3 regions of the Vibrio sp. J502 genome follow, and region 3 is predicted to be linked to each of the others. Evidence: predicted binding sites of a transcription regulator. Region 3 holds the regulator's gene; each other region holds the start of a gene.
What was found. Region 3 encodes PurR, which represses purine synthesis genes. Its sites were predicted from a motif close to TNANGNAAACGTTTNCNTNA; they were not measured.
Positions count from the first base shown of each region.

Region 1: the regulator PurR is predicted to act here: its motif matches at 1,310-1,329, upstream of N5E84_RS01755 (NCS2 family permease).
Region 2: the regulator PurR is predicted to act here: its motif matches at 1,254-1,273, upstream of glpX (class II fructose-bisphosphatase).

Region 1 is NZ_CP104554.1:360,042-363,327, forward strand. It holds gene N5E84_RS01750 (aminoacyl-histidine dipeptidase) at 1-463, opposite strand, end outside; gene N5E84_RS01755 (NCS2 family permease) at 1,350-2,645, shown strand; gene tet(34) (oxytetracycline resistance phosphoribosyltransferase domain-containing protein Tet(34)) at 2,685-3,149, shown strand; gene frsA (esterase FrsA) at 3,239-3,286, shown strand, end outside.
Region 2 is NZ_CP104554.1:3,105,291-3,108,576, reverse strand. It holds gene metF (methylenetetrahydrofolate reductase) at 1-649, shown strand, start outside; gene zapB (cell division protein ZapB) at 768-1,010, opposite strand; gene glpX (class II fructose-bisphosphatase) at 1,328-2,335, shown strand; gene pfkA (6-phosphofructokinase) at 2,447-3,286, opposite strand, start outside.
Region 3 is NZ_CP104554.1:1,459,393-1,462,678, reverse strand. It holds gene N5E84_RS06830 (TfoX/Sxy family DNA transformation protein) at 1-507, opposite strand, end outside; cyclic di-GMP riboswitch class I at 622-707, opposite strand; gene purR (HTH-type transcriptional repressor PurR) at 869-1,876, opposite strand; gene torD (molecular chaperone TorD) at 2,146-2,793, opposite strand; gene torR (two-component system response regulator TorR) at 3,081-3,286, shown strand, end outside.

The DNA.
Region 1 (3,286 bases), 1.1 Mb from region 3:
CTGTCATACCCGCTTCTTCATCAATCGTCAGTAACACCTCAATAGGGCCGTGCTTGAGCTCTTTTGACGCGAGAACAGCCAAACATGCTGCCATACCCATACCGTTATCGGCACCTAAAGTGGTTCCTTTGGCTGTTACCCATTCGCCATCGATATACGGTTGGATAGGGTCCTTAGCAAAGTCGTGCTGCGTGTCTTCGTTTTTTTGCGGCACCATATCAATATGAGCTTGTAGAACCACACCTTTCTTATGTTCCATGCCAGCTGTCGCTGGTTTTTTTATGAAAACGTTACCGGTTGGATCTCGGCGTACCGCTAAACCCTGCTCTGTCGCCCACTGGATGATGTGTTGGGCTAAGGCTTCTTCATGCTTAGACGGGTGAGGAATGGAACAGATTTTATCGAAAAATTGCCATACGGGTGCCGATGACAATTTACTGATTTCAGAATAGAACTCAGACACGGAATACTCCTTTTATTCGAGCTTGCCAGATCATGAACAGGCGAAATGTTTCTTTGGTAGCGATATCGACTAGATCTGAGCATGACTTGTAGTGGTGGACAGCATACCACTCTCGACAATCAGCGAGTAGCCTCACCGCTTGAGAATTGTTTTATTGGTGTCACATTAAATCGACTGTAGCGTATAGAAGAGATGACACAATCGGCGATGAGATTCTTCCCCTTACCGCCTAATAATCATTTTTTGCTGATATTTGTGTAATTTAATTACTTAAATCTGTTGATGTAGATCATTAAAATAAAATTATGTGATTTTTATCACGCTAAATATTGTAATTTAATTTCTTGGTGGTATATTTGTAACCAACTTCGAAAGCGAAGAAAAAATGCTCAAAGGATGAGTCCGTTTATCGCCTCCATGGAACCGAGAAATCAAATTTATGTTCAATTGATTTTATAAGGTGATAGTTATGAAAGGTTTACCATCTGCAATGTTCTGGACAAACAAGTCTGTTTACACTGGCAACTTTGCTTACCCAACAAGCTTTGGTTATTAAGACTTTAAGCATGTTATTTGAACTGTATGTTCACCCCCTAGATATTGGAATTTTTTTGTAGTCAGTTTGGCTAAAATGATTCGCCGCCACCTCAGATGAGGTGGCGTTTTTTTATCTCAATGTTCAGCACTTCCTTTACGGCTCAATGGCAATACGATATGGAAATCCGCTTTTTCTTTTTGAAGAAATGAAGCGCGACTAGGTTCATAAGCCATTAATAAAAGCATATTACAGCCTTAATTCTATCTGGAATTTGTGATCTGATCTCTCTATAATCCACAGCCAATCGATTACGCAACCGTTTACTTTTTACCCTTATAGGACTCGATCATGCTCGAAAGGCTATTTAAACTTAGTGAATATGGCACAAACGTGCGCACTGAGGTTATCGCAGGAATAACGACATTTCTCACGATGGCATACATTATCTTTGTTAACCCTGCGATCTTAGCGGATGCCGGCATGGACCGTGGTGCAGTATTTGTTGCTACGTGTCTTGCGGCGGCTATTGGCTGTTTCATCATGGGCTTTGTTGCCAACTACCCAATCGCACAGGCTCCGGGTATGGGGTTAAACGCATTTTTTACTTACGCCGTTGTGCTCGGCATGGGATATACATGGCAAGTTGCGCTGGCGGCGGTATTCGTTTCTGGTGTTCTGTTCATTTTTCTTAGTATCTTTAAAATCCGTGAGTGGATCATCGGTTCGATTCCGATGTCATTACGAACGGGGATCTCGGCCGGTATTGGACTTTTTCTTGCCTTTATTGCCCTGAAAAATGCAGGCATTGTGGTTGATAACCCTGCAACTTTGGTTTCTGTCGGCGCAATTACTTCTCTTCCTGCTGTACTCGGTGCGATAGGTTTCTTCCTGACGATTGCTTTGGTTCATCGTGGTTTAAAGGGGGCCGTAATGATCGCGATTCTTGCGGTTACTGGCCTTGGTTTAGTGTTTGGTGACGTTCAGTGGCATGGCATTATGTCGGCACCACCAAGTATTGCGCCAACTTTTTTGCAGCTTGATTTCTCCGCCATTTTTGAAGTGGGTATGATTTCAGTGGTATTTGCGTTTCTGTTTGTCGATCTATTTGACACGGCTGGCACCTTAGTTGGCGTGGCGCAAAAAGCAGATTTGATTGGTAAAGATGGTAAAATCCCACGTCTAAATAAAGCATTGCTTGCCGATTCTACCGCTACGTCAGTCGGTGCCCTGCTGGGTACATCAAACACAACCTCTTACATTGAAAGTGTGGCGGGTGTTGCTGCTGGCGGGCGCACAGGGCTGACTGCAGTCGTTGTTGGCATTTTGTTCTTACTTGCATTATTCTTCTCGCCATTAGCTGGAATGATCCCTGCGTACGCTACGTCTGGTGCATTATTTTACGTGGCAATTTTGATGCTTTCTGGTTTGGTCAGTATTGATTGGCGCGATTTAACAGAAGCGGCTCCTGTCGTCGTTACCTGTTTATTAATGCCGCTGACATTCTCTATCGCAGAAGGTATTTCTCTTGGTTTCATTGCTTATGCGGCTATCAAACTATTTAGTGGCAAAGGGCGCAGTGTATCGATGAGTGTGTGGGTGATGTCAGCCATCTTCATCTTTAAGTATATCGCCTCTGCAATGTAATGAACGACACAGATTATTTAAATAATTAGGTTTACAACAATGAGCAATAAATTCGTTATCACTTGGGACAACATGCAGACTTACTGTCGTCAATTGGCAGAAAAACAGATGCCTGCAGAGCAATGGAAAGGTATTTGGGCGGTGAGCCGTGGTGGTCTGGTTCCTGGTGCCATATTGGCGCGTGAATTAGGTATTCGCCATGTCGATACGATTTGCATTTCAAGTTACGATCATGATCACCAGCGTGACATGACAGTGATCAAAGCACCTGAAGGTGACGGCGAAGGTTTCTTAATTGTTGAAGATTTGGTCGATAGTGGTGATACCGCACGTAAGCTACGTGAAATGTATCCTAAAGCGAAATTGATTGCGGTGTGTGCGAAGCCTTCTGGCGTAAGCTTGTTAGATGATTATGTTGTGGATATTGCTCAAGATACGTGGATTGAGCAGCCATGGGATATGACGATTCAATACGCAGAACCGATTAACCGTAAACAAAAGTAATGTTTTTCTTTGCGTTTATTTGAAAATGGCCCTTTATCGGGCCATTTTTTTTATTACTATTAGAGCACCGCTCTCAATTGAATCGACTTATGTCTGAATCTAACAGCCAAAACCTTTCTGAAACCTTGTTCCAGAAA
Region 2 (3,286 bases), 1.6 Mb from region 3:
TGGCCTTATTGCAGCACCGCACCTCACTTGCATCGATGCCTCTCGCGATGAGCTTATTCAGATTGCCGATGACTACTGGCACAACGGCATCCAGAACATAGTTGCACTGCGTGGCGATATTCCCGCTGGTGGCGGCAAACCAGAAATGTATGCTTCCGACTTAGTGACTCTACTCAAATCTCGCCATGATTTTGATATTTCTGTCGCGGCATTTCCAGAAGTCCACCCTGAAGCGAAAAGCGCGCAATCCGATCTGGTCAATCTAAAACGCAAAATTGATGCAGGTGCAAACCGCGCAATTACTCAATTCTTTTTTGATGTTGAAAGCTACTTACGATTTCGCGACCGCTGCGTAGCTGCTGGTATTGATGCTGAAATTGTACCGGGCATTCTACCGGTATCAAACTTTAAACAAGCTTCTCGCTTTGCCGCGCAAAACAACGTTAAAGTCCCCGGATGGATGGCGAAACAATTTAATGGATTAGATGATGACCCAACCACACGCCAGCTCGTGGGTGCAAGCCAAGCAATTGACATGGTTCGTATTTTAAGCCGTGAAGGCGTCAAAGACTTCCATTTCTATACGCTCAATCGCGCTGAAATGACCTACGCATTGTGCCATACGTTGGGCGTAAGACCGAAAGCATAAACTTTCTCTGCACTCATAACGCTATTATTGGTAAATGTTGCTCGTGATAAAACGCGATGATTGATTAAAAGTAACGCCGACTTGATGTCGGCGTTGTGGTATCACTTAAGCGAGCAGATTATTCCACGTCGTCCATTTTACCAAGTAAGCTACGAATACGATCTTGCCATGCATTCTGCTCTTGCTCCATTTGTTGCGCTTTTTGCTCAAGCTCTTCACGCGCTACTTTTAGCTCATTCGCTTCATTCACGAGCTGCTGTTTCTCTTCTTTAAGCTCTTCCACTTCCATTTGTAGAAGTGCGATGGTGTCAACTGCGGTTTGAATTTTTGCTTCTAGTAGTTCTAATACTTCAAAAGACATGGTGCATACCCTTAGTTATTCGGTTGAGGTGAACAAAATTTCACTTATTGGTTCATTCTACTCAGCACAGCGCTCAGAAACACTCACTATATGCAAATTTTCTCGCTATTTGGCTAAAAAATCGGCTCAACTTAACCGTCAACTCACTTAAGCGCCAAACCTAGACCGAAAAACACTTTATCTGGCCATGGATTTGCTCAATTTGAGGCTTAGCTTTGATCAAGTGCAACCCTTGTGAACTAAAAAAGCAAACGTTTACTATTTGATATGCTAAAATTCCCGCCGAAATTTCCTATTCCCTTTTCTTTGGAGCTAGCATGAAACGCGATTTAGCAATGGCATTCTCTCGAGTCACTGAAGGTGCCGCACTGGCAGGTTACAAATGGCTTGGCCGAGGCGATAAAAATGCGGCCGATGGCGCAGCGGTAGAAGTCATGCGCAACCTACTCAATAAAACCGACATCCAAGGTGAAATTGTAATCGGTGAAGGCGAAATTGACGATGCTCCAATGCTCTACATTGGCGAGCTTGTTGGCCTTGGTGGCGATGCGGTTGATATCGCAGTGGATCCTATTGAAGGTACGCGCATGACGGCAATGGGCCAGTCAAACGCATTGGCTGTTTTGGCGGCTGGCGAAAAAGGCAGCTTCCTTAAAGCACCTGATATGTACATGGAAAAATTGGTGGTTGGCCCCGGCGCTAAAGGGTGCATTGACCTCAATAAGCCTTTAAAAGAGAATTTAGAAAATGTCGCCGCCGCGCTGAATAAACCATTAGACACTCTAGTTGTGATCACCTTAGCGAAACCTCGCCATGATGCCACCATAGCGCAGATGCAAGAGATGGGTGTTCGCGTGTTTGCTGTGCCAGATGGCGATGTCGCCGCCTCGATCCTAACTTGCATGCCTGATAGTGAAGTCGACGTGATGTACTGCATCGGAGGTGCACCTGAAGGAGTGGTTTCAGCCGCGGTCATCCGAGCTCTAGATGGTGACATGCATGGTCGTCTACTACCACGTCATGAAGTCAAAGGCGATACGGAAGAAAACCGCATTTACGGTGCAAAAGAGTTAGCTCGCTGCGCGGAAATGGGTGTCGAAGCTGGCATAGTGTTGAAAATGGAAGAGATGGCCCGCAGTGATAACGTCATTTTCTCAGCTACTGGTATCACCAAAGGGGATCTGCTGGAAGGTATTACCCGCAAAGGCAACATCGCCACCACAGAAACGCTATTAATTCGTGGCCGCTGTCGTACCATTCGCCGTATTAAATCAATTCACTACTTAGAGCGTAAAGACCCAGAAGTGCGCGCGATCATTTTGTAATCCGCCAGTGCTTTGCTCTGTTTTATTTTAAAGACAAAGCATAGAGAGACAAAAAAGACCGCAATGCGGTCTTTTTTACTTAATCACTTTATACCGAGATGGAAGAAGCGATTAAAACAGCTCTTCCGCCACTTTATACAAATCAGTGCGAACTGGACGCTTCATATTTTCAATTGCGTCGATAATATCGTGGTGAACCAACTGCTCTTTCTGAATACCAACACAACGACCACCGTGGCCATCAAGCAGTAAATGTACCGCAAAATTACCCATGCGTGACGCAAGAACACGGTCAAACGCCGTCGGGCGACCACCGCGTTGAATATGACCCAGCACGGTAGCGCGAGTTTCACGTCCCGTTGCTTTTTCAATTTCTTTCGACAGTTGGTTAGCATCCATCATCAACTCAGTCAGTGCAATAATGGCGTGTTTCTTACCTTTCTTAATACCGTCTTGAACATTTGCAATCAGTTGCTCCATATTCAGGCCAGTTTCAGGGGTGATGATGTATTCACAACCGCCTGCAATCGCCGACATCAGAGTCAAATCACCGCAATGACGACCCATAATTTCAACAATAGAAATACGTTGATGAGAAGAGGAAGTATCACGTAAACGGTCAATCGCATCGATAACCGTATTTAATGCTGTTAAGTAACCAATGGTGTAATCGGTACCTGCAATGTCGTTATCAATCGTGCCTGGTAAACCAACGCATGGAAAACCCATTTCGGTCAGTTTTTTCGCACCCATGTAAGAACCGTCACCGCCGATGACAACTAAAGCATCAATACCATGCTTTCTTAGGTTTTCGATCGCTTTTTCACGTACTGCGACTTCACGAAATTCAGGGAAACGCGCAGAACCTAGGAAAGTACCACCTTTATTGATAACGTCAGAAACGCTTGAACGATCCAATTTTTTAATACGATCTTCATAAAGACCAAGGTA
Region 3 (3,286 bases):
CCATAGCAATTCAAGACTGATTGAAGAAGAATGGGTTTGCTGAATCGCTTTATAGGCTTCCAAAGCCCCCTTTGTATGCAAATCCGTTACAGATTCTATCCCTGCTTTCTTAAGCATACGTTCGGTGGCGAGTCGAAGGTTCGGGAGATCTTTTAGGCGTTCTGGCTTCGTTTGGGCTTGAACTTCTCGTTCTTGTTTGGCGATTTCGAGTGCGACAGCAGCATCTCGTAAAATAAGCGAAGGGTTTTCCCAACAATTGTCAGGTAATGCGAAGTATTTTGTGACGACAGGGAACCCACGTTTTTTATAGATATAGGGCTCATAGCCTTGCTCTTTAAAGCGAGAGGTTGATAGATCGTCTGCGCGAATATGAAGTTTATCGTTTACGACCAAAGCAAACATGGTGTCATCGACAAAAATGCCGAAGCCGCCAAACATTGAACGAGACTTAACGCGTCCAAGTTGTTCGAAGAGTCGCATTGAATCTTTAAGTACTGGTTTATCCATGCTGTAAATTCTCGGTGTATGGGAAAAACGCCACCAAAATCAGGTCCGAGAGATTAGCAAACTTATGCAGAAAGAGTGTCAGTAAGGGGTAAACTTAACGTTTGCATATTTGCCATCGGCAACCCCGCTACCTACCGAATAGTCGGTTTAGGCCGGAGGCTTTGCGTCCCATCTTTTCAAATGGTTTGCCCTGTGCGTGACTTCTAATAGTAAGAATATATAAATTTTTGGATGAGCATCACGTTTATTTATTATTTGCGTGATGCTCATTCCAAATTTACTATTATTTAATACGGCGTTCTGTCTCGAATATAGGAAAATCCCTAAAATTGACATTTGTCGCTTGCTTTAAATAATGACACTATTTCGTTATGTTTTTTACTGTGTTGCGTTCAACAATCTCGGGATGCATCTCAAACACACGACGTTCATGCTCTTTGTCTTTAATGCGTTCCAATAGGATTTCAAAGGCGTTTTTCCCTACTCGTCGTTTTGGCTGGTGAACCGTGGTTAACGGTGGCGAGAAATATTCAGCAAGTTCAATATTGTCATAACCAATAACAGACATGTCATCAGGAATACGGATGCCTTTTTGTTGCAAGCGACTCATTAAACCGAGAGCCATTGTATCGTTAAAGCAAAAAACAGCCGTTGGGCGCTTGTCCATGGCGGCGATCTTGTCGGCGGCGAGAACCGCCGTATCACATTCGAAATTACCTTCTAAAATCCAATCGTCATGCGCTTTAAGGCCTGCTTCGGCAAGCGCACGCTTAAACCCTTGAATTCGCTCTTGGCACGCCGCTTTTTCGAAGTGTCCACTTAAGCAAGCAATGTCAGTATGTCCATGATCAATAAGGTATTTGGTCGCGAGATATCCGCCTTCCTCTGAGTTATCAATAATTTTATCGGCTTGAGAACTTTCAGGGCCCCAGTCCATGATAACTTTCGGAATGTCTGAATGACGATCAAGCATCTCAAGCAGTTCTTGGGTGAGGTCCGAGCACATGACCAACATACCATCGACACGTTTTTCCGCTAGCATGCGGATGTAGTCGCGTTGCTTCTCGTAAATACCGCCGGTATTGCACAAAATAAGTGTGTAGCCTTGGCGGTAGCAGTAGCTTTCAACACCATCGATAACCTCAGAAAAAAATAAGTTTGTCGATTGGGTCACTAACATACCAATGGTACGGGTGGTGTTGCATTTTAAGCTGCGAGCGACTGCACTTGGTGCATAGTTAAGCTCTGATACCGCTTCCATCACTCGTTCTTGGGTTGCTTCAGCCACAAAGCGAGTTTTATTGATTACATGCGATACCGTGGTGGTTGATACGCCCGCTAAGCGTGCAACGTCTTTAATCGTAGCCATAAATTCTCTGTCCTGTCGATAACTGCTGAAAGTGATAGTCACGAAGAGCAATTCAGCGGTATTAGGCCTACCAGTGTCATATTGAAGCCTGAAAGTAGTAAAAACACAAAAACCGCCTCTAATCAGCGGTTGCATCTTAAATTCATTTTTTATCGTTTGCGGTCAAGATTCTAGTCCGCAAATGTCCATCAAGCAACGAAAAATCCACCGAATAAATCAGTCAACAGTCACAATTGACCGATTTAGTAATTGGTATTAACCAGGTTATCTCACTGGTTTGATAAATAGTCGCGGTCTAAGTGAAGAAACGCGACCAACAATTCGCTTGCGGCACCGTAAAAACCAAATTGATCAATCTGTTGGCAGCGAAGATGGAATTGTGGGATCCAAGAGAGCAAATGTTGTTCAATAAAATCACACTGCTGTGTAAAGGCTTGTTCAAGGTGTGTCTCTTGTTCAAGCTCATTGGAGCGAATGATCAAGTTACCTAAGAAATCCAGTTCAATCGCAATGTGGTCGGCGGGTTCGTTGAGTGTATCGTTGACTGCAATGTGATGGGCTGCCATCAAATCCGACATTGCTCTGGCTGGTTCGTCATTGAGCAACCTTGATTTTCCAATGTAAATTGAGGCATAGGGTAGCGCGGACTCCTTATTGGATTTTAAAAAAAGATCACAGAAATCGGCTGCGAGCTCAAGCTGTGCGTCTTCTTTGTCTTGCAATCGGTTCAGTGCATCAACTAATTTATCAATGGCAGGTTTAAGTGTCGCGTTTTCTGCTAATCCTGAAAGAAATGTGCGAATAGCGGGCGTATAGTATTGCTCTAATTCATGCTCCGAAAGTTCTTTCACAAATAAGCTCGAAAGCCACCAATAAATCTCGGCACGCTGTTCATTAAAAGCTTTGATGTCTTGCATGGTATTGGCTCTCCAAGGGGGTGGTTTTGCGAAAATCGTTTTTAAAAAGTAATTGATCTAAGTGTAACTAATAAAAATGAATAGCAGTCGCTAAGAAAATGAAAAAATATGAGTGATTTTTTCATTAAGTTAATGGATGTCTGGAAGGTTGTTTTGAATCAATAAACTCTCATCTTTCTTAATTTTAAAAGTGATACGACTAGAATTATGACTATTTATGAATAGAATGGCTTTGTACAGAATCTCGAGCCGAGGTTTGAACATTTCTATAGAGTAAAGTGGTGTAAATGAGCTATCACGTATTAGTAGTTGAAGATGATGCAGTCACTCGCAGCAAGCTAGCTGGATACTTTCAAAGCGAAGGTTATATGGTAACGCAAGTGGAAAGCGGTACTCAGATGAGAGATGCTTTGAAAAACAGCGCGATAGATCTGATTATGCTAGACATTAATTTACCCGGTGAAGATGGTTTAATGTTAACGCGTGAGCTACG